DNA from 4 places in the Virgibacillus ainsalahensis genome. Region 1 is predicted to be linked to each of the others. Evidence: riboswitches for the same ligand, from Rfam matches in the RefSeq annotation. Region 1 holds a riboswitch; each other region holds the start of a gene.

Evidence for each region. A riboswitch is a leader RNA that binds a small molecule or an ion and turns the genes downstream of it on or off. The one in region 1 is predicted to bind thiamine pyrophosphate.
Region 2: it holds a riboswitch for thiamine pyrophosphate, as region 1 does, so the genes downstream of both, ACZ427_RS15345 (lipoate--protein ligase family protein) here and ACZ427_RS11195 (thiamine phosphate synthase) in region 1, are expected to answer to the same signal.
Region 3: it holds a riboswitch for thiamine pyrophosphate, as region 1 does, so the genes downstream of both, ACZ427_RS07655 (solute carrier family 23 protein) here and ACZ427_RS11195 (thiamine phosphate synthase) in region 1, are expected to answer to the same signal.
Region 4: it holds a riboswitch for thiamine pyrophosphate, as region 1 does, so the genes downstream of both, thiW (energy coupling factor transporter S component ThiW) here and ACZ427_RS11195 (thiamine phosphate synthase) in region 1, are expected to answer to the same signal.

What each region holds. Positions count from the first base shown of each region.
Region 1 covers NZ_AP043943.1:2,295,928-2,300,568, reverse strand. The annotation lists gene ACZ427_RS11215 (DUF3231 family protein) at 1-633, shown strand, start outside; gene ACZ427_RS11210 (hypothetical protein) at 924-1,049, shown strand; gene ACZ427_RS11205 (aspartyl-phosphate phosphatase Spo0E family protein) at 1,864-2,070, shown strand; gene ACZ427_RS11200 (hypothetical protein) at 2,211-2,336, opposite strand; TPP riboswitch at 2,601-2,709, shown strand; gene ACZ427_RS11195 (thiamine phosphate synthase) at 2,913-3,455, shown strand; gene thiO (glycine oxidase ThiO) at 3,436-4,560, shown strand; gene thiS (sulfur carrier protein ThiS) at 4,557-4,641, shown strand, end outside.
Region 2 covers NZ_AP043943.1:3,110,348-3,114,988, forward strand. The annotation lists gene trpC (indole-3-glycerol phosphate synthase TrpC) at 1-100, shown strand, start outside; gene ACZ427_RS15330 (phosphoribosylanthranilate isomerase) at 106-708, shown strand; gene trpB (tryptophan synthase subunit beta) at 722-1,918, shown strand; gene trpA (tryptophan synthase subunit alpha) at 1,920-2,711, shown strand; TPP riboswitch at 2,855-2,960, shown strand; gene ACZ427_RS15345 (lipoate--protein ligase family protein) at 3,178-4,041, shown strand; gene lipA (lipoyl synthase) at 4,013-4,641, shown strand, end outside.
Region 3 covers NZ_AP043943.1:1,605,022-1,609,662, reverse strand. The annotation lists gene ACZ427_RS07665 (acyl-CoA reductase) at 1-644, opposite strand, end outside; gene ACZ427_RS07660 (LuxE/PaaK family acyltransferase) at 654-1,739, opposite strand; gene ACZ427_RS07655 (solute carrier family 23 protein) at 1,739-3,058, opposite strand; TPP riboswitch at 3,148-3,244, opposite strand; gene glnA (type I glutamate--ammonia ligase) at 3,285-4,622, opposite strand.
Region 4 covers NZ_AP043943.1:3,155,028-3,159,668, reverse strand. The annotation lists gene thiE (thiamine phosphate synthase) at 1-197, opposite strand, end outside; gene thiM (hydroxyethylthiazole kinase) at 244-1,017, opposite strand; gene thiD (bifunctional hydroxymethylpyrimidine kinase/phosphomethylpyrimidine kinase) at 1,014-1,820, opposite strand; gene thiW (energy coupling factor transporter S component ThiW) at 1,836-2,321, opposite strand; TPP riboswitch at 2,408-2,522, opposite strand; gene ACZ427_RS15565 (LytTR family transcriptional regulator DNA-binding domain-containing protein) at 2,775-3,815, shown strand; gene ACZ427_RS15560 (ABC transporter ATP-binding protein) at 3,926-4,641, shown strand, end outside.

The DNA.
Region 1 (4,641 bases):
TTTATCTACTGCCTTCAATCTACAGTAAAACTTTTAACTGAAGTTGACAATGTCTTAATGAAAAAAGGGTTTTTCGTGACCCCGCCAGAAATTCCGATACCTGAAAAAGTTGATTTTGTTCAAAAGCAAAAATATCTAAGGGGTTTCTTTGGAGATACGAGACCTCTTCATGCTTTAGAAATCACGCATCTTTACGATAATCTTGAAAATGATGTAACAAGTGGAGCTCTTCTGATTGCTTTTAGTCAAGTAGCCAAAGATGATAACGTTCAGCAGATACTTAAAAGAGGAAAGAATATTGCTGATAAGCATGTAGAGGCGTTTACAGAAAAACTTCATAAAGATGACTTACCTTCTCGCGAGAGCTTGGATCACTTGGTTACTGATTCTACAATTTCACCGTTTTCGGATAAATTAATGCTGATTCATAAGATGGAGATGTTTTCCATGAAAGTTAGAACATATGCGAATGCTGCATCTTTTAACGGCAGACGTGATATAGGTGGGATGTATACACGTTTTTTAATGGATAATGGACTATACGTTGAAGATGTAACCAATATTTTAATTGATTATGGATGGTTGGAACGCCCGCCACAAGCTGTAAATCGGGATAACTTGAGTTCAAAATAATTTTTTGTAACAGCTTAGTTTTTTTGAAGAATCCTTTCGTAAATTTTGTTGCTTATTAACCTTCGTAGTTGATATAAAATGCGACGTAACTTTATCGTGATTTTGCTTCTTCCGTTTCTTTTAAACCAGAGCGCTATCACAATCGCTAATCGCTTCAGCAGAATACTTCGCTTTTTAGTGGGCACGGCTTCAGCCTCGGGCCAACACGATGTTGGTCACATAGGCGTTGCCCTAGGACGGGGCGTTCTTAGCCTGTGTTCTTTAGCCCACGCTATGGGGTTGAAAATCAAATGTTATACGAGCCGGGATTACGTAATAAAGAAGGGAAGACTTCGAAGATTGATACGCTTCATCACTATATCCAATTGAACAACCAGGAAAAAAGTGATGATGTCCTGGATGTGTCTGTCAAATAACCCCTATCTGAGGGAGGGCTCGATATGAATCCTTACCGTTTTGCTAGCGATTTTCAAGATAAACCGAGAAAAAAAGCGATATTTTAAGAAAACAAGCGTTGTGCCCGTTTTCATTTCATTTGTTTTCGTTTTCATGAGAAATGTTACCGATTCCACGGACTTTGTAAAAAACTCCCTTTTCTTCCATAATTAAAGTATCAAAAGAAAGGGGAGATAAACATGATGAAAAAAGTAAAAGAACTACTAAAGGATTCCATGGAATTGTATGTAGATGCTTATGAAAGACTTAACCGTCAGTAATTAAAAAAATAGAAAGGAAGTTGAGATTATATGAAAAAAGCAATTAAAAAACTGGAACAGTTCATCGATAAAAATGCAACATTTTACGGGGATTTCCACAGAAAAAGATAATCCACCAAATTTTTGGAAGTGAGGGTGTAATATGTCATTACCGATACAATATCAAAGTGATCCCAAAAACCGATTCTAAACGGTAAATAGAATCGGTTTTTCATATGTCTTCTTGACCTCCAGGTAATCCATTCCGTAATTCTCCCAATTATCTCCATACGCGTTCATAAAATTCATCCCCATTTTTTACTTTATATTATCCTGTATATGACAATTTACAATTAAAACATGATTAAGGCAGCAATGTTTTCTGATTTCATTAAAATTTTCTGATGCAAAAACCGAAATGGTGAAAATTATTTTTGTCTACTCATGTCTACTTTTGTAGAATCTATTGCATCATTTATTAAAAGTTGGCATAATATTTTTTGTTGGGTTTTTAAACAAACTAATATCTGAACCAATGAAAGCAGATGTAAGAAGGGAAGAAATATTGATGGAACAAATAATCGTAGCCGTACCATCCAACTTGCCAACAGATATTTTAATGAAAAAGAATGAAATGATTCAACTCGGGCTGGAGTATGGTTTGGCAAATGATCGAACAATAGAATGCAGCCAACAACTTGATAAACTTTTAAACAAGTATGCGACTGAAACACATAGTTAAAAAAACTGTTCAGTACCATTGAGCAAAAACCGAATTGTATAAAAGTTAGGAGGATACCATTATACTCCTAACTGAAAAAGGCAAGCCTGTTTGATTTCAGGCTTGCCTTACACATGTGGTATTTTCTTTTATGGCTATCATTAATTCTCCTGTGGTTTGGAGTCTGGTTCACCTTGTGGGTCGATATCCTGATTTGGATCATTCGATTTTTGCTTTTGTTCCAGGGAATCATCATTATGTTTGTTTTCTTTTTCTTGATTTGCCATGATATCACCTCATTCGCAGTATTGGATAGGATGTTGACTTTATGTATAATTTAACCGTTATCAGTAATGTTAAAACATGAATCGAAGTGTTCAATTAGCTGGATTGACGTGTAAGAATGCGTTTCTCGTAGGTTCAATGTGTACAAGGAAAAGATGTTTATTTTCAATAGCGTGAAGCCGCATCGAAAACGGTTACTTTACGAAAAGAATAATTATTGACAATTTTAGTACCAATGATATAATGCTACTAACAATTAAATAGAATCGATTCACTAGGGGTGCCTTTTAGAAGGGCTGAGATCAAAGTGTAACTTTGGGACTCTTTAAACCTGATACGGTTGATGCCGGCGTAGGGAAGTGAAAGAATGGATACGTCTATTCCTAATTTGAAGATAATATTACATTCAAACCACTTTCCTGACCAAAGGGAAGTGGTTTTTTACGTTTCTGCATGATTTTTAAGGAGGTGTTTCTGTCGATACTCGTAAAAAATCACCAGGAGAGCTTCATATCATCTCAACCGGTCAACAAACACCGGAAATCTTCGCTTCGATTGCTAAAATAATAAATCCATATGTGAATGTGTTTCACCTAAGGGAAAAATCATGGTCCGACATCAAACTGGTGGAAACAATAGAATTACTTGACTCAAAAGGCATCCAACCTGAAAAGATAATCGTAAATGATCGGATGGAAGTCGCTCATTCTATGAAAACACTGGGAGTGCAATTAGGTAAAAACAGCATGAATGTATCGGAGGTAAGAAGTCCTTACGACCACTTATGTATCGGCTGTTCCGTTCATTCGGTGGATGAGGCCCTTTTCGCTTCCAAACATGGCGCCGATTATTTACTGTACGGACATGTATATGAAACCCAATCCAAGCCCGGGCTGAAGCCAAATGGACTAAAGGGGTTGAAAGATGTGGTCCAGCATGTAAGCACACCAGTTATTGCCATTGGTGGTATAACACCTGAAAACACACCAGATATCATCAAAAGTGGTGCAAGTGGAATCGCAGTATTATCTGGTGTTTTATTAGCAAATGATCCGATGAAAAACGTAATCGCATATCGCAAAGCATTAAGAAAGGTGGCTGATGATGAAAAAACGTTATGATGCAGTGGTTGTAGGCGGGGGTGTAATTGGTTGTTCGATTGCCTTTCAATTAAGTAAACGTGACTATCACGTACTGGTTATTGAAAAAGAAAGAATCGCACAAAAAGCGTCACGTGCTGCTGCCGGCATGCTAGGAGCTCAGAATGAAATTACAGAAGATAGTCCACTGTTCTCCATGGCACGAAGAAGCAGGGAAATGTTTCCTGAATTGGCAGAAGAGTTAAAATTACTTTCCGGTATTGATATTGAACTGCTGCAAAGCGGAATTTTACGAGTGGCTCAATCTGATGAAGAAATGGAAAACTTAAAAAAGATCGCTTCATTTCAAGAAATGAAGGGAGAAACCGCAGAATTACTGAATACGGCACAGGTACAAGCGAGAGAGCCGGAAATTTCCGGTACTGTTGCAGGTGGTTTGTACATGCCGCGTGATGGACAGGTTTCAGCACCGCTTTTCTCACAAGCATTAGCAAAATCTGCAGCTGTTTTAGGGGCGGAATTTCTTGAATATACAGAAGTAATTGATTTCGTGAAGGAAAATGGCAGTGTTTCCGGTGTGAGAACTGGAACGGATATATTCTTTGCGGATGAAGTTATTGTGGCAGGTGGACCGTGGAGCAGCCAAATTATCGAGAAAACCGGGTTAACCTTAAATGCACATCCAGTAAAAGGAGAATGTTTATCCGTTCACCATCATGGACGCATTGTAACATCAAGTATTTTTTCGTCCGATGGATATATCGTTCCGAAATCAGGCGGGAGCCTAATAATAGGGGCAACACAAAAACCCGATACATTTGACGAATCAGTTGAATTGACGAGCGTCTACCAGCTGATAAATAATGCTATGAAAATTATCCCGGCACTAAAATCGGCTACATGGGAAAAAGCGTGGGCAGGTATTCGTCCACAAACGGGGGATGGCTTGCCCTATCTGGGGAGGGACCCTGATTTAGGCGGCTTATCCATCGCAACGGGGCATTATCGCAATGGGATTTTACTAGCTCCTGTAACCGGCTTCCTTATGGCCGATTTAATTCAAGGAAAAGCGATCGATGATACATTTCGAATGGACCGAATACCACATGAGGAGGTAAACGCATGAATCTGCTTGTCAATGGAAACGAGGTTAACGTACCAGGTAATGTTAAAACGATTACAGATGTGATTGGGTACTTTTTTAACA
Region 2 (4,641 bases), 810 kb from region 1:
AGCTGATGCCATCTTGGTTGGAGAAACACTGATGCGCTCAAGTAATTTGTCAGAGACCTTCCAGGAGCTGCAAATTCCGCTACTTACTAAAGGGGTGTGAAGCAAATGCTTGTGAAGATTTGCGGGATAAGGACAGAACAGGCTGCTTCTGCCGCAGTTCAGGCAGGTGCGGACTTTATCGGTTTTGTTTTTGCTCCGAGCAAACGTCAGATCACACCTGCTGAGGCTGAAGCAATTGCCAAGAGTCTGCCCACAACGGTTAAGAAAGTAGGTGTATTTGTAAACGAACCCCCTGAAAACATGAAGCAAATTGCAGAACAGGTCGGTCTGGATTATATTCAGCTACATGGAGATGAGTCCACTAAAATTGCTGAGGCTCTGCCCTATAAAGTTATCAAAGCCTTTCCGGTAGATAAAGACACAATTTCTAAAATTGAATCGTATCCATGTGACTTTTATTTGCTTGATAGTCCCTTTGGTAAAAATCGTGGCGGAAACGGTACATCTTTTGACTGGAATCTAATAGAAAGTCTATCCATTAATCAAGGAAAAATTATCTTAGCAGGGGGGCTGGCCCCAAAGAATGTGCAAGGTGCTATCAATCTCGTAAATCCTGCTGGAGTTGATGTCTCAAGCGGTGTGGAAACAGATGGAAAAAAGGATCATGAAAAGATCAGACAATTTATTCGAAATGCAAAACATACATGAAAGGATGAGTCCATTGACAACATATACCCTACCAGATGAAACAGGAAGATACGGTGAATTTGGAGGACGTTTCGTTCCTGAATTATTAATGCCTGCCGTCATAGAATTGGAAAAAGCCTATGACGAAGCAATGCAGAACCCTGATTTCATTTCAGAGTTAAACGATTATTTAAAGCAATATGTTGGCAGAAAAACCCCGTTGTACCATGCAAAAAGCCTGTCTAAAAAGCTCGGGGGAGCACAAATTTATTTAAAACGTGAAGATTTAAATCATACTGGGGCACACAAAATAAACAATACCATCGGCCAGGCGCTCTTAACACTTCGAATGGGCAAGAAAAAAGTTGTTGCCGAAACAGGAGCAGGTCAGCATGGTGTCGCCACCGCAACTGTATGTGCCTTGCTGGGGCTTGAATGTGTCGTATTTATGGGGGAAGAAGACATACGTCGGCAGAAACTGAATGTATTTCGAATGGAGCTATTAGGTGCGGAAGTTCGCAGTGTATCCCATGGGAGCGGCACATTAAAAGATGCTGTCAACGAAGCTTTACGATACTGGGTAAGCAATGTGAATGATACCCACTATATTATAGGCTCCGTTGTCGGACCACACCCCTTTCCAAAAATCGTGCGTGACCTTCAATCTGTTATCGGCAAGGAAACAAAACAGCAGATGATTGATCAGACTGATAGTTTACCAGATGCCGTTGTCGCTTGTGTTGGCGGAGGGAGTAATGCAATGGGTATGTTCCACCCATTTATTGAAGATGAACATGTAAAATTATTCGGAGTTGAGGCAGGTGGAGCTGGATTGGCAACCAACAAACATGCAGCTACATTATCTGGAGGAAAAGTTGGTGTCCTGCATGGAACACTCACACATCTGCTTCAAGACGATGATGGTCAAATTGAAGAAGCCTTCTCCATCTCAGCAGGACTTGATTATCCCGGAGTAGGACCAGAACATAGTCATTTACATGAAAACGACCGGGTAACCTATACATCGATTACAGATGATGAAGCCTTGGAGGCATTTCAATATCTTTCAAAGACGGAAGGTATTATCCCTGCACTGGAAAGCGCCCACGCTGTTGCTTATGCATTAAAACTGGCAAAAGACATGAAACAGGAAGAAACTCTGGTTATTTGCCTGTCCGGCAGAGGGGATAAGGATGTTGAGCAAGTAAAAGACAGATTGGAGGAAAACTAATATGGGTAAACAACAAATGGAACAGGCTTTTCAACTTAAGCAAGCAGACAATCAGAACTTGTTCATCCCGTATATAATGGCAGGTGACGGTGGTTTGGATATATTGGAGGAACGAATTTCTTTCCTCCAAGAATCCGGTGCAGCAGCAATTGAACTGGGAATCCCATTTTCTGATCCTGTGGCTGACGGACCAACGATACAAGAAGCAGGGATTCGCGCACGAAAAAATGGCACATCCCTATCAAAGGTGCTGGAAAAACTGCAATCTTTCAAAGAAAATCGTTCCATCCCTATTATATTAATGACATATATTAATCCGATTTTTGTTTATGGGGTGGAAAACTTTGCAAAAGCGTGCAGACTGGCCGGAGTGGACGGAGTAATCATTCCCGACCTGCCGCTGGAGGAAGAAAATTTGATTGATGCACATTTAAAAGAGAACGATATTGCCTTTATCCAACTGGCTGCGATGACAAGTCCAAAATCCCGGTTAGTTACGCTGGCAAAAAAATCAGAAGGCTTCCTCTACGCCGTTTCCGTCGTTGGGACAACTGGAGCACGTGCAGCACATCACACGGATGTAACAGCATTTCTAAAGATGTTAAAAGAGAATAGTTCTGTTCCTGTACTGGCAGGCTTTGGGGTTTCCAATGACGAGCAAGCACGTGAACTTAGTAAAAATTGTGATGGTGTCATCGTGGGCAGTAAAATCGTTGATTTATTACATGAAGGTAAAGAGGCAGAGGTTAAACATTTAATTAACAGGAGTCTGAAGCAGGAAGTAAAGAGTTAATAGCTCTCAGGAGAAATGAATATACTTGTTTCTCCCCCTTCTTTTTTTACCTTTAACTTAAAAATAATAATAGATCGAAAATAGCGTTAATTATTTTACATTCTGACAACTATAAGATAGGATAAAAGTGGAATTTGTATAAAAATTAGCACTAAGGGAGCCGTAAAACTGACTGAGAGGAATGCGATTATTCTGACCTTTGCACCCGAATTAGATAATACTAGCGTGGGAAAGTGCAGTTGATATTAGAACTTGGCTTTTTCCAAGCCCTTGTGACAAATTAGCCCGCACTTATGCAGTAAGAAAGTTTTATACTTCTTAACTGCCAAAAAAGACTGCAACCTTAAGGAATTGCTGTCTTTTTTTAGATAGAATCGTACGAAGCCAAACATTATCGTATTAAAACATTTCACGTTTGTGTTATGCCTCCCCTTGTGTCCAAATTTATTCTCGGAGGTGATTAATTGTGGAGAAACAATGGGGTTTTTTGGATAGTGGAATTGCCGATGCAGCAGTAAATATGGCTTTAGATGAATCTTTACTGAATTGGCATGGCAAAGGTGAAATCCCTCCTACATTGCGCTTTTATGGATGGTCAGCACCAAGTCTATCTATCGGGCATTTTCAAAAAACTGCCAAATCTATTGATTTTACTGCTCTAGAAAAGTATACCTGCCAATTTGTCCGCCGATTAACCGGTGGCAGTGCTGTTTTACATGATAATGAACTTACCTATAGCCTTGTTATCTCAGAAGATGATCCATCGATTCCAAAATCAGTAACAGAAGCCTACTATGTGTTAACAAAGGGTGTTCTGGAAGGGTATAGAAATTTAGGTATCCAAGCTGATTTCGCTATGCCAGAAAGGCGATTGAACAGGGAAAGAACGGATATTTGCTTTGAAAACCCAGCATCCTACGAAATGATTGTTGATGGCAAGAAGATCTCGGGAAATGCACAAACGAGAAAAAAAGGTGTCCTTCTGCAGCATGGGTCTATACCTATGAGCATCGACACAAAAATGTTATTTGATATGTTTAATTTCCCGTCAGAGAAAATCCGGCAAAGAAAGCGAAATTCCTTTGTAAATAAAGCAACTACTATCAACGATCTGACAGGAAAACAGCATACGTATGAAATGATGACAACTGCTTTCAAAAAAGGATTTCAGACAGGATTAGATATAAGTTTTCAACCAATAGAACTATCTAAGGACATGTGGGAAGAAGTATACCATTTAGCAAGTGTAAAATATGCCAGTGAATCATGGAATAATAATACATCGAAGGAGCGAGTAATCAATGGCAAAACAAGCAGAGTACATACGTAAACCTGAATGGCTTAAGACAAAAATCAACACCAATGAATCATACAGAAAGCTTAAACACTTAATGCGCGATAAAAAATTAAATACAGTTTGTGAAGAAGCACGCTGCCCAAATATCCATGAATGCTGGAGCGAACGAAAAACTGCTACATTTATGATTTTGGGAGATACGTGTACTCGGGGTTGCCGGTTTTGTGCGGTGAAAACCGGTCTGCCTAATGAACTGGACTGGGGAGAGCCAAAACGGGTTGCTGAGTCTGTTGCAGTAATGGGATTAAAGCATACTGTCGTTACAGCCGTCGCTCGTGATGATTTAAAAGATGGCGGCGCAGCAGTATTTGCGGAAACAGTTCGTGAAATCCGCAAACAAAACCCTGGTGGTACGATTGAAATTCTTCCTTCCGATATGAAGGGGGATTATGAAAGCCTTCACACACTAATGGATAGTGAACCGGACATATTCAATCATAATATTGAGACCGTACGCAGATTGACGAAAAAAGTAAGAGCTATTGCAATGTATGACAGGTCACTGCAACTCTTGCAGCGGGTAAAAGAAATTGCTCCTAACACGCCAACAAAATCCAGCATTATGGTTGGTCT
Region 3 (4,641 bases), 690 kb from region 1:
AAGATTGCTAACGCCCTGGCAAGATTTGTATCAACTTCGGCCAGAGATTGGGCAAATAAAACAGGCATCAGGGGTTCTGAAGAAGAAGTTTTTCCCAATTGCCCCGACTTTACCAGTAAGCCCATGACCAAATTCCACACAGGGAGTCCGGGAACATTCCCTGAAAAAAAATGAAGGATAAGATTTGGGCCAAATGCTTTGCTGAAACCGCCCTTTTTTCTGGGGCGAAAATCATCAAGTACAGTTGGATCATCGAATTCCTCCAGTATGAAGCGAAGCAGCTCTTTTTTACGAAACGTTCGCAGGAATCGCTTTAATTCAAGTCGAATCATCTCCGAGTCATAGCCTGTGACGACAGGGAGCCATTTCTCTGCAAATTTCCGCAGGTGGTAATCAGGATCTAGCCATTTTTGCACAGCTGTATCCACGATATCTATCACTTCAGCAATTTTGAGATCCTTCAGGTAAATCTTTTGATTTTTCTTTATGGTCTTCGAAATGAATTGAATATCTTCACCTGAAAGATCAGGATATTTTAGAATTAATTTCTCTTCTCCAGATTCAAATTCCCGTGTTGTAAAAGACGTCAGTTGAATCGTTTCGGGAATGAAATAAGCGCCTGTCTCGTATTGTTCTTTGTTCATCAAAGCTCCCTACTTTCGATTAGCCTTCATAAGTTCATCTACAGCAATTGAACAGCCACGGGCTTCTGATCCCTTTGCACGTCCGAGAAGAACAAAACCATTGTCCGTCTGATAACCGATATCCTCAGTCAAAATTCCAATACAGGAATTCCAATTAGCTAAATCATAATGGGCAAGCACACCAACTTCTCCATCTTTCATCGGCTGCAATGTATCTGGATCAAGAACGAGCGTCTTTACCCATGCCGGGGTCAACTTTTCCAAATTGGGCTCTCGAGCTGTTACTTCATAAATTTGCGAACTTAATTCCGTCATTCCATACATGTTAATACAGCTGTTTTTATCAACATCAAATGTCCTCACAAAAGATTCATACACTTCATTTCGAGGCATCTCACGGGATTTTCCTTTAAAGCCGCCTGTATCAAATATCCGACTACCTTCTGTAAGTTGGAACGTGAGACCGTTCTCCCTGCAATAATCTAAAAAGTGAACATAAGCGGAAGAAGCGCCCATCAGTAAAACAGGTTCTTGTTTCTTTTCACTTTCTTTTAAAGCTGTGGTCAATGCCTCCATATCAAGCCCGTCTTCTTTGAAAAAATAATTGCTGTCTTCTTTACCAAAATGCTTAACCGCCATCGTCAAATAGCGGGACAAGGAAGACTGTTGATTCAAGTCTTCAGCAGGAGAGATCACATAAATGGTCATTGCCTTTTGATCTGGTAAAACAAATTGATTAAACGCAGTCTTCATCGATGTATCCCATACTTCTAAAGTAGGATGAATATGTTGTCCCTGTTTCTGAGCATTTGTCGTGCCACTAGTCAAAAACACAGCTTCGGGTTCATTTGTTGACTCACAGGATAAAGTTAACTCCTTAAATGCTTGGATTGGCAAAGCAGGAATCTCCTGCCAGTGTTGGATCGTCAGGGGTGTTTTCCTCCTTTTTTGGCAATATTTTTTATATGGAAGGTTGTATTCGAATTGGTAAGAGAATAGTTTTAATGCCAACGCTTGAAAGTCTGTTTCCTCTACATCCGATTTGTTAATATAAGAAAGAATTTGATCAATAATCTGCTTTGTCTGTTGTCTCATTATTTTTTTCCTCCTTTTTTAAAACTGAACCAACCCGGGAGCTGAATCAGTATAAGTTGTAATATAATCGCACTTACTCCTCCGACTAAAATGGTGTTACCAAGAAAATCACCCACTCCGCCTTCAACCTTCACAAAAAAGTCCGGTAAGGCAATAGCCAATAAAATGGAAAGGCCGGCAATCATAAAGTTTGCGTCCGTCTTTTTCATCCCGCCTAGAATATTCAGTCCCGTGAAAATGAGCGACGCGGCAGCCGGTAAAAAGATTCCTCCTACCACAGCATGTGGCGTTACAGCTAGTAACGCACCTGCTTTCGGTACAAAGCCTAATACAAGGAAAATAACTGCAGCTACTTTTACAGCATGGCGCGATCCTACGCCTGTCAAGCGAATTAAACCAACGTTTTGACCGTAAGCCGTAGTCGGGAACCCTCCGATTAGTGTAGATGCCAACGAACCTATAGACTCCCCGGCAAACCCGCCACGAATCCGCTTGTCATCCAACTTTACATCAACCATTTCAGCAGCGGCATGATAAACCCCCATCGCCTCAATTACTGCCACGATGTAAGCAAAAAAGAAAGCACCGAACGTGACCCAATCAAACGTAAGTGCACCATAGGGAAGAAAATGCGGTAAACCGATCCAACCGCTCTCGGTGATAACAGAAAAATCAATATACCCAAGCATAAGCCCGATGAGATCCCCTATTACCAGGGCAATTAAGAATGAATAAGAACGTAACTTTCCTTGGCCAAAATTGGACAATAAAAGGACAATGAGTGACGTAGCGATCGACATCGTTAAAATTCCACCGTCAAGAAATGTTTCCGAACTAGAGGTTCCGCCTAAAAATAACTCTAAAGTAAAACTAGAAAGGGCAACTCCTACGATAAAAATTACGGTTCCGGTGACAACCGGGGTGAAGAAGGACTTCATCCGGCTTAACATACCGGTGATTGCCAAAAAGAAAACAATAATAGCACTTACAATAATCCCACCACCCGCAGCCGCTAAATTCCCCGATTTACCAGCACTGATTATCAGTGCATCAAAAGCTGCTGATGGACCTTGAATGACAGGCAAACGGACGAATTTCGTCGCTTGAATCAGCGTAACGAGACCCGCGGCAATAAAGATTGCATTTACCATATTGGCTGATAACCCCAATGGTAAACCGATTAAAGCTGCAACATAAATCGGATCAAGCCAGACGTTGGATACAAAAACATGCTGCAAACCAAAGAGGAAACCTTTTGCAGGTGAAAGTTTTTCTTCCACCCCCACTGTTACAGTCGCACCCTTTTTTTCTAGCACCATCTCTAAATCCCCCTAATATACAAAAAAGCCACCCGTGGTAGTGGGTGACTTCTATTTAGGAAGAAATATGAGAAGAAATTTCAACAAATAATAGATTCACTCCACTTCCCTACGCTAGTACAAACTAGATCAGGTTCTAAGGGTCGAAAGTTCTTCTCTCAGCATATAGCTCCCCTAGTGGTGATGACATTTTTATTTTTTTATAGAATACTACATAACTTCAAAATTAGTAAGTGGTCAGATACTGCTCTCTCTCCCAAGGATGTACGGTAGTTCTAAACATATCCCACTCAATTTCCTTTGCCTCTATAAAGTGTTCATATAAGTGTTCCCCCATTGCTTTTACAATTACCTCATTTTTCTGTAATTCTTCCAATGCACCTAATAAAGTCGAAGGTAAATCTTTAATGCCATTTTCTTCTCTTTCCTCTTTCGTCATTACGTAAATGTTGCGGTCTACAGGGCTTGGTGGTGTTAGTTTATTTTCCACACCATCCAAACCGGCAGCAAGTAATACAGCCAATGCTAAATATGGATTGGCAGAAGGATCGACACTTCTTGCTTCAATTCTTGTACTGACCCCTCTTGACTTAGGAACGCGGACTAACGGGCTTCTGTTTGATGCAGACCATGCCACGTAAGATGGCGCTTCAAAACCAGGAACAAGTCGTTTGTAAGAATTAACTGTAGGGTTGGTTACAGCGGTAAAGTTAGTTGCGTGTTTAATAACCCCAGCAGTAAATTGGTATGCCACGTCACTTAACTGTAATTCCCCTTTTGTATCAAAAAACGCGTTTTCTCCATTTTTAAATAAAGACATATTAACATGCATTCCTGAGCCGTTTACACCAAATAGAGGTTTGGGCATAAATGTTGCATGTAAGTTATGTTTTCTCGCAATCGTTTTTACAACTAATTTAAATGTCTGGATATCATCCGCGTGTCGTATGGCATCTGCATATTTAAAATCAATTTCATGCTGTCCCGGAGCCACTTCATGGTGAGATGCCTCAATTTCAAATCCCATATCCTCCAATTCCAGAACAATGTCTCTTCTACAGTTTTCTCCTAGGTCTGTAGGGGCTAAATCGAAATAACCTCCATGGTCATTAAGGTCTAATGAAGGATCACCGTTTTCATCCAATTTGAACAAAAAGAATTCCGGTTCTGTCCCAATATTAAAAGCGTCAAAGCCCAGTTCTTCCATTTTCTTTAAATTTCGTTTCAAATTATATCTGGGGCATCCTTCGAAAGGTGTTCCATCTGCATTATAAATATCACAAATAAAGCGAGCAACTTTTCCTTTGTCCGATGTCCATGGGAATACAACGAAAGTATCTACATCCGGGTAAAGATACATATCAGATTCTTCGATACGAACAAACCCTTCAATCGAAGATCCATCAAACATCATTTTGTTATCTAAAGCTTTATCCAGCTGACTGAGTGGAATTTCCACATTTTTTATAGTTCCCAACATGTCAGTAAATTGTAAGCGGATAAACCTTACGTTTTCCTCTTCAATTTGTTTAAGAATTTCATCTTTTGTAAATTTCGCTCCCATTCATTCTCCTCCTAATTTT
Region 4 (4,641 bases), 860 kb from region 1:
AAATCGATATCATCATTTACAATGAATGGAATATTATATTGGCGACAGATGTTCCGTAGCTGCTTGCCCAATTCCAGTTTCGCATCACCAGTAAATGATCCCTCTCCTTTTTCGCGAAATTGGAAAGCGGTTATTCCGGATTGGGCAGCCTGCTCCAATATATCTACAGGGTTACGGTCACAATTTTGACTGCCCATGATAAAATATTTGCGTAGGATTTGTTGTATAGGATAAGACAATTAATTAACCCCTTTCTAATAATGTGTCAGCTTGAAATGAAAGAGCATCAATGAATTGAGGCAAAAATGTCCCCGATCCTGTGACCTCTTTGTGGGAAGCTGCGTATTCTGCCGCTAGACCATAAAATTCGATTGCGGTTAATACCTGCTCCTCAATGCTGTTCTCTGTGGTCAGACATGCTGTTACAATCGATCCCAATAAACAGCCAGCACCCGTTACTTTTGATAATAGCGGGTGACCCGTCTCATTTTGGAATACGTTTTCGTTCGTACATATAACATCTGTTTTTCCTGTCACAATTGCAGTAGTTTTATAGATTTCTGCTACTTTTCCAGCAATTTCTACATGATCTCCATCACCTGTCGATTCTACTCCTTTTGTCTCCACGGGTATCTGCACCAGATGTGCCAGTTCGCCGGCATTTCCTTTAATGACGGTTGGTTTCACTTCCTCCAGGATTTGTTTTACAGCTGACGACCTAAATGACGTTGCTGCCACGCCAACTGGATCAAGAACTACTGGAATACCTTTCTTATTTGCAGCTTTCCCGGCAAGAATCATGGACTGGAGTTCGCCTGCCGTCAGGGTACCGATATTAAGAAGCAGGCCATCTGCAATGGACGCCATCTCTCCAGCTTCTTCTTCGGCTTTTGCCATTACCGGAGCAGCTCCAAATGAGAGCAGCCCGTTTGCACTGAAGTTTATGACGACCTGGTTGGTCAAATGATGGATAAGCGGATTATTTTCTCTTACTTTGTTAATGATATTTGCATTCATTCTTTTACACCTGCTTTCCTTATAGCCCAATGATTAGTAGGACCGCTCCCGGCTCCAAGGGGGAATGCATGCCGGATAGCTTCTGTTACGAAATGCTTGCTTTGTTTTACGGCTTCTTTTAAAGATACTCCCTGACTTAAATAGGCAGTAATGGCAGCTGAATACGTGCAACCGGTCCCATGTGTGTTTTTAGTGTTGATTCGTTCAGCTGAAAAGGTATGGATGTTTGAGCCATCATATAAAAAATCGACAGCTTTTCCTTGCATGTGTCCGCCTTTAACTAAAGCAGCATCAGCACCGAACTTTTCTACAATTTGTTCTGCTGCCTGTTTCATATCATCTGTCGTTTCAATCGTTTCACCAGTGATAAATTCTGCTTCCGGGATATTAGGTGTCACCAGTGTTGTTAATGGCAAAAGATGCTGACATAAATATTGCTGGGCTTTTTGTTCAATTAACGCATCTCCACTTGTGGCAACCATGACAGGGTCCATGACATAAGGTGCCTGGATACGAACAACTTTTTCTGCGATGATTTCCATCATATCAATATTCGCAATCATTCCTGTTTTTAATGCATGAACAGGCAAATCGGAAATAACGGAGTCGATCTGTTGTTCAATCATCTCAATTGGCAGATGGTGGACATGCTGCACACCTGTTGTATTCTGTGCAACAACAGAAGTGATTACGGACATCCCATAGCTCTGTAATTCCTGGAAAGTTTTTAAATCTGCGTGGATTCCTGCTCCGCCACTGGGATCAGTGCCGGCTATTGTAAGTGCACAAGCGACATTTTTCATTTAATACATCCTCCTTTAATAGCGTAAAAGATTTTTGTTATTTATTTTTGAAATTAAAAACCAGCCAATGAGTGCGCCTGTAACGCTGCTCACAAGAAATGGCGGGATAAAGGCAAATGCACCAAGAGAACTCCCCATTAGAATAGCTGCAAAGGGGACGGCAAATAATGCCCCAACAATTCCACTGCCAAAAGCTTCTCCCACAGCTGCCCAGCCTTTTTTACCGAACTTTTTATAGAGATATCCAGCTAAAAACGCTCCGACCATGCCTCCAGGAAATGCCATTAATGTTCCAAGTCCCAGCATGTTACGAAGCAAACCGATCATAAATGCAATAATTACAGCAGGCCCAGGACCCAGCATGACTGCAGCCATAACATTGACCGCATGTTGAACAGGATATGCTCTTGCCACACCTGCAGGAAACCATACTAATTGTGCTGTGATTGTTCCGATAGCTACAAAAACAGCCATTGTTGTCATTAAACGAGTTCGATTCATTGTTTCTCCTCTCTCTATAGGCGCACAACGAAAAAAGCCAGATCCATGATGGACCTGGCTTTGATAAGCTGAAAATAGATTAGACTATAAATGTCTGACTACTTCCCTCCGCTGGTATAATCCAGATCAGGTCCATAAGAGTCGGAAAGTATCGTCGGCTTTCCTCTCAGCCCATGCATTCGGGCACCCCTAGTAGTTGTTTTTATTTAATTATCCTTTTTTAATCATAACAAACAAATATCCATTTGTCATATTAAGGCTTGAAAATTACTTCCCACTTTACTTTGAAATGTTACTGCTTGCATTTTTTCATATCCTTAAGTAAGTATTTATAAGAAGTTTCTCCTTCGTTTAGTATAATGAAACAAATAGTAGTATAGTAATCTCGTATGAGAAAATGGTATAAGTAAAGAAGCGGTCTAAGGAAAGGATGATTTCGTGACAGTCTTATCGATGGAAATAATAGAAAAGCATGATAAGGATACGCTTTTATTTCCTTCCTTTCATCTAAAGGTTAATAAATCGGAAATAACGGCGATTTACTCAACGTTGAATGTACGTCATACACTTTTGAATATGTTTACAGGTAAATCCTCCAACTTAGGAGGAGAAGTTTTGGTGAAGGATGAAAACATTACAAAAAATAAAGAGACATTTTTTAAGCAAATCGGTTTTTGCTTTTTTGAAGATGGGCTATATGGCCGGCTAACCGTAAAGGATCATTTCAAATTTTATAAGGAATTATACGATGCTGATCAAACGATTGATCAAATTCTGGAATTGACACAGTTGGGGGCCATAAAAAATTCAAAAGTAAACAGTCTATCTGTTTCTGAAAAACGGCGGGTTCATTTTTCACGTTTGTTGTTTCAAGATCCAGCTTTGTTTCTGCTAGAGGAACCTGACCTAAATACAGATATAGAAACAAAGCATGTATTAATAAATATCCTTAAGAAACTGCAGCAGGAAGGGAAGGCTATCCTTGTGTTGACTGGAAATATGGAAAGTGCAATTACTTTTGCCGATTCGGTTTACCGGTTGGATGAAGATGGGTTACGTCAGATTGAACTTGGTGGGGAGGAAGAGGGCAATTCAAATGAAGAAGTTGAGCCTGAACTTGAAAATGATGAGAAAGAACCGGAAACTGAGCCGATTCAATTTAATAAAATCCCAACAAAAGTAAACGAGAAGATTATCTTATTTGATCCACCGGAAATTGATTATATTGAGAGTAGTGAAGGACAATCAAATATTTACATAAAAGGGGAACCCTTTCCCAGTTTATTCACACTAAATGATTTGGAAAAACGATTACAACATTATGGTTTCTTCAGGTGCCATCGCTCCTACATTGTAAACCTGCAAAAAGTGCGGGAAGTAATCACATGGACACGAAACAGCTACAGTTTGATTCTTGAGGACAAAGAAAAATCGACCATCCCATTATCGAAAACAAAGATGGCGAAATTAAAGGATATGCTGGGCTTGAAATAAGCTCCATTCAACCCCTGATTTGCTCTTTTCACGGAAAATATGATGTTATTCTCTCCTATTTCTCCTATTCTAAAGTCACAAGTAAAAGTGATCAGTAGGGAGGAATAAGTTTGGAAAATGTGATTGAAGTAAAAGGTCTGGAAAAAAAGTTTAGGAATCAAGCGGCATTGGAAGATGTTAATTTTCATGTGGGGAAAGGGGAAACTTTTGGGTTTCTTGGTCCAAGTGGTTCAGGAAAAACCACAACCATCAAAATTCTGACTGGTCAACTCGCTCCGTCATCCGGGAGAGCATCTGTGTTTCATTTGGCGACTACATCGTTAAATAAACCGAAATATCGAAAAAAATTTGGCGTAATTACGGATAATAGTGGACTTTATAATCGGTTAACTATCTTTGATAATTTAAAGCTTTATAGCGATTTATACAATGTGTCGGCAGGTAGAATCAGTGAGGTGCTGGAAATGGTTAATCTAACCGCTGATTCTAAAAAGCAGGTGACAAAATTATCTAAAGGTATGCTGCAGCGTGTCCTCTTGGCAAGGGCTTTCCTGCATGAACCGGAGCTTCTCTTTCTGGATGAACCAACCTCAGCATTGGATCCTGCCAATTCCAGGCACATCCATGAAGGTCTGCGGAGGTTAAATGAAAAGGGAACAACAATATTTTTAACGACACATGACATGAGTGAGGCAGAGGATCTATGTGACAGGGTTGCCTTCCTTAATAAAGGAAAAATCAGGCTGATGGATGAACCGAAAAAGCTTCGCAGACAGTTTGCTGACTCAAACATCACAATAGAATTAAAAGATGGACGGAGACTGGT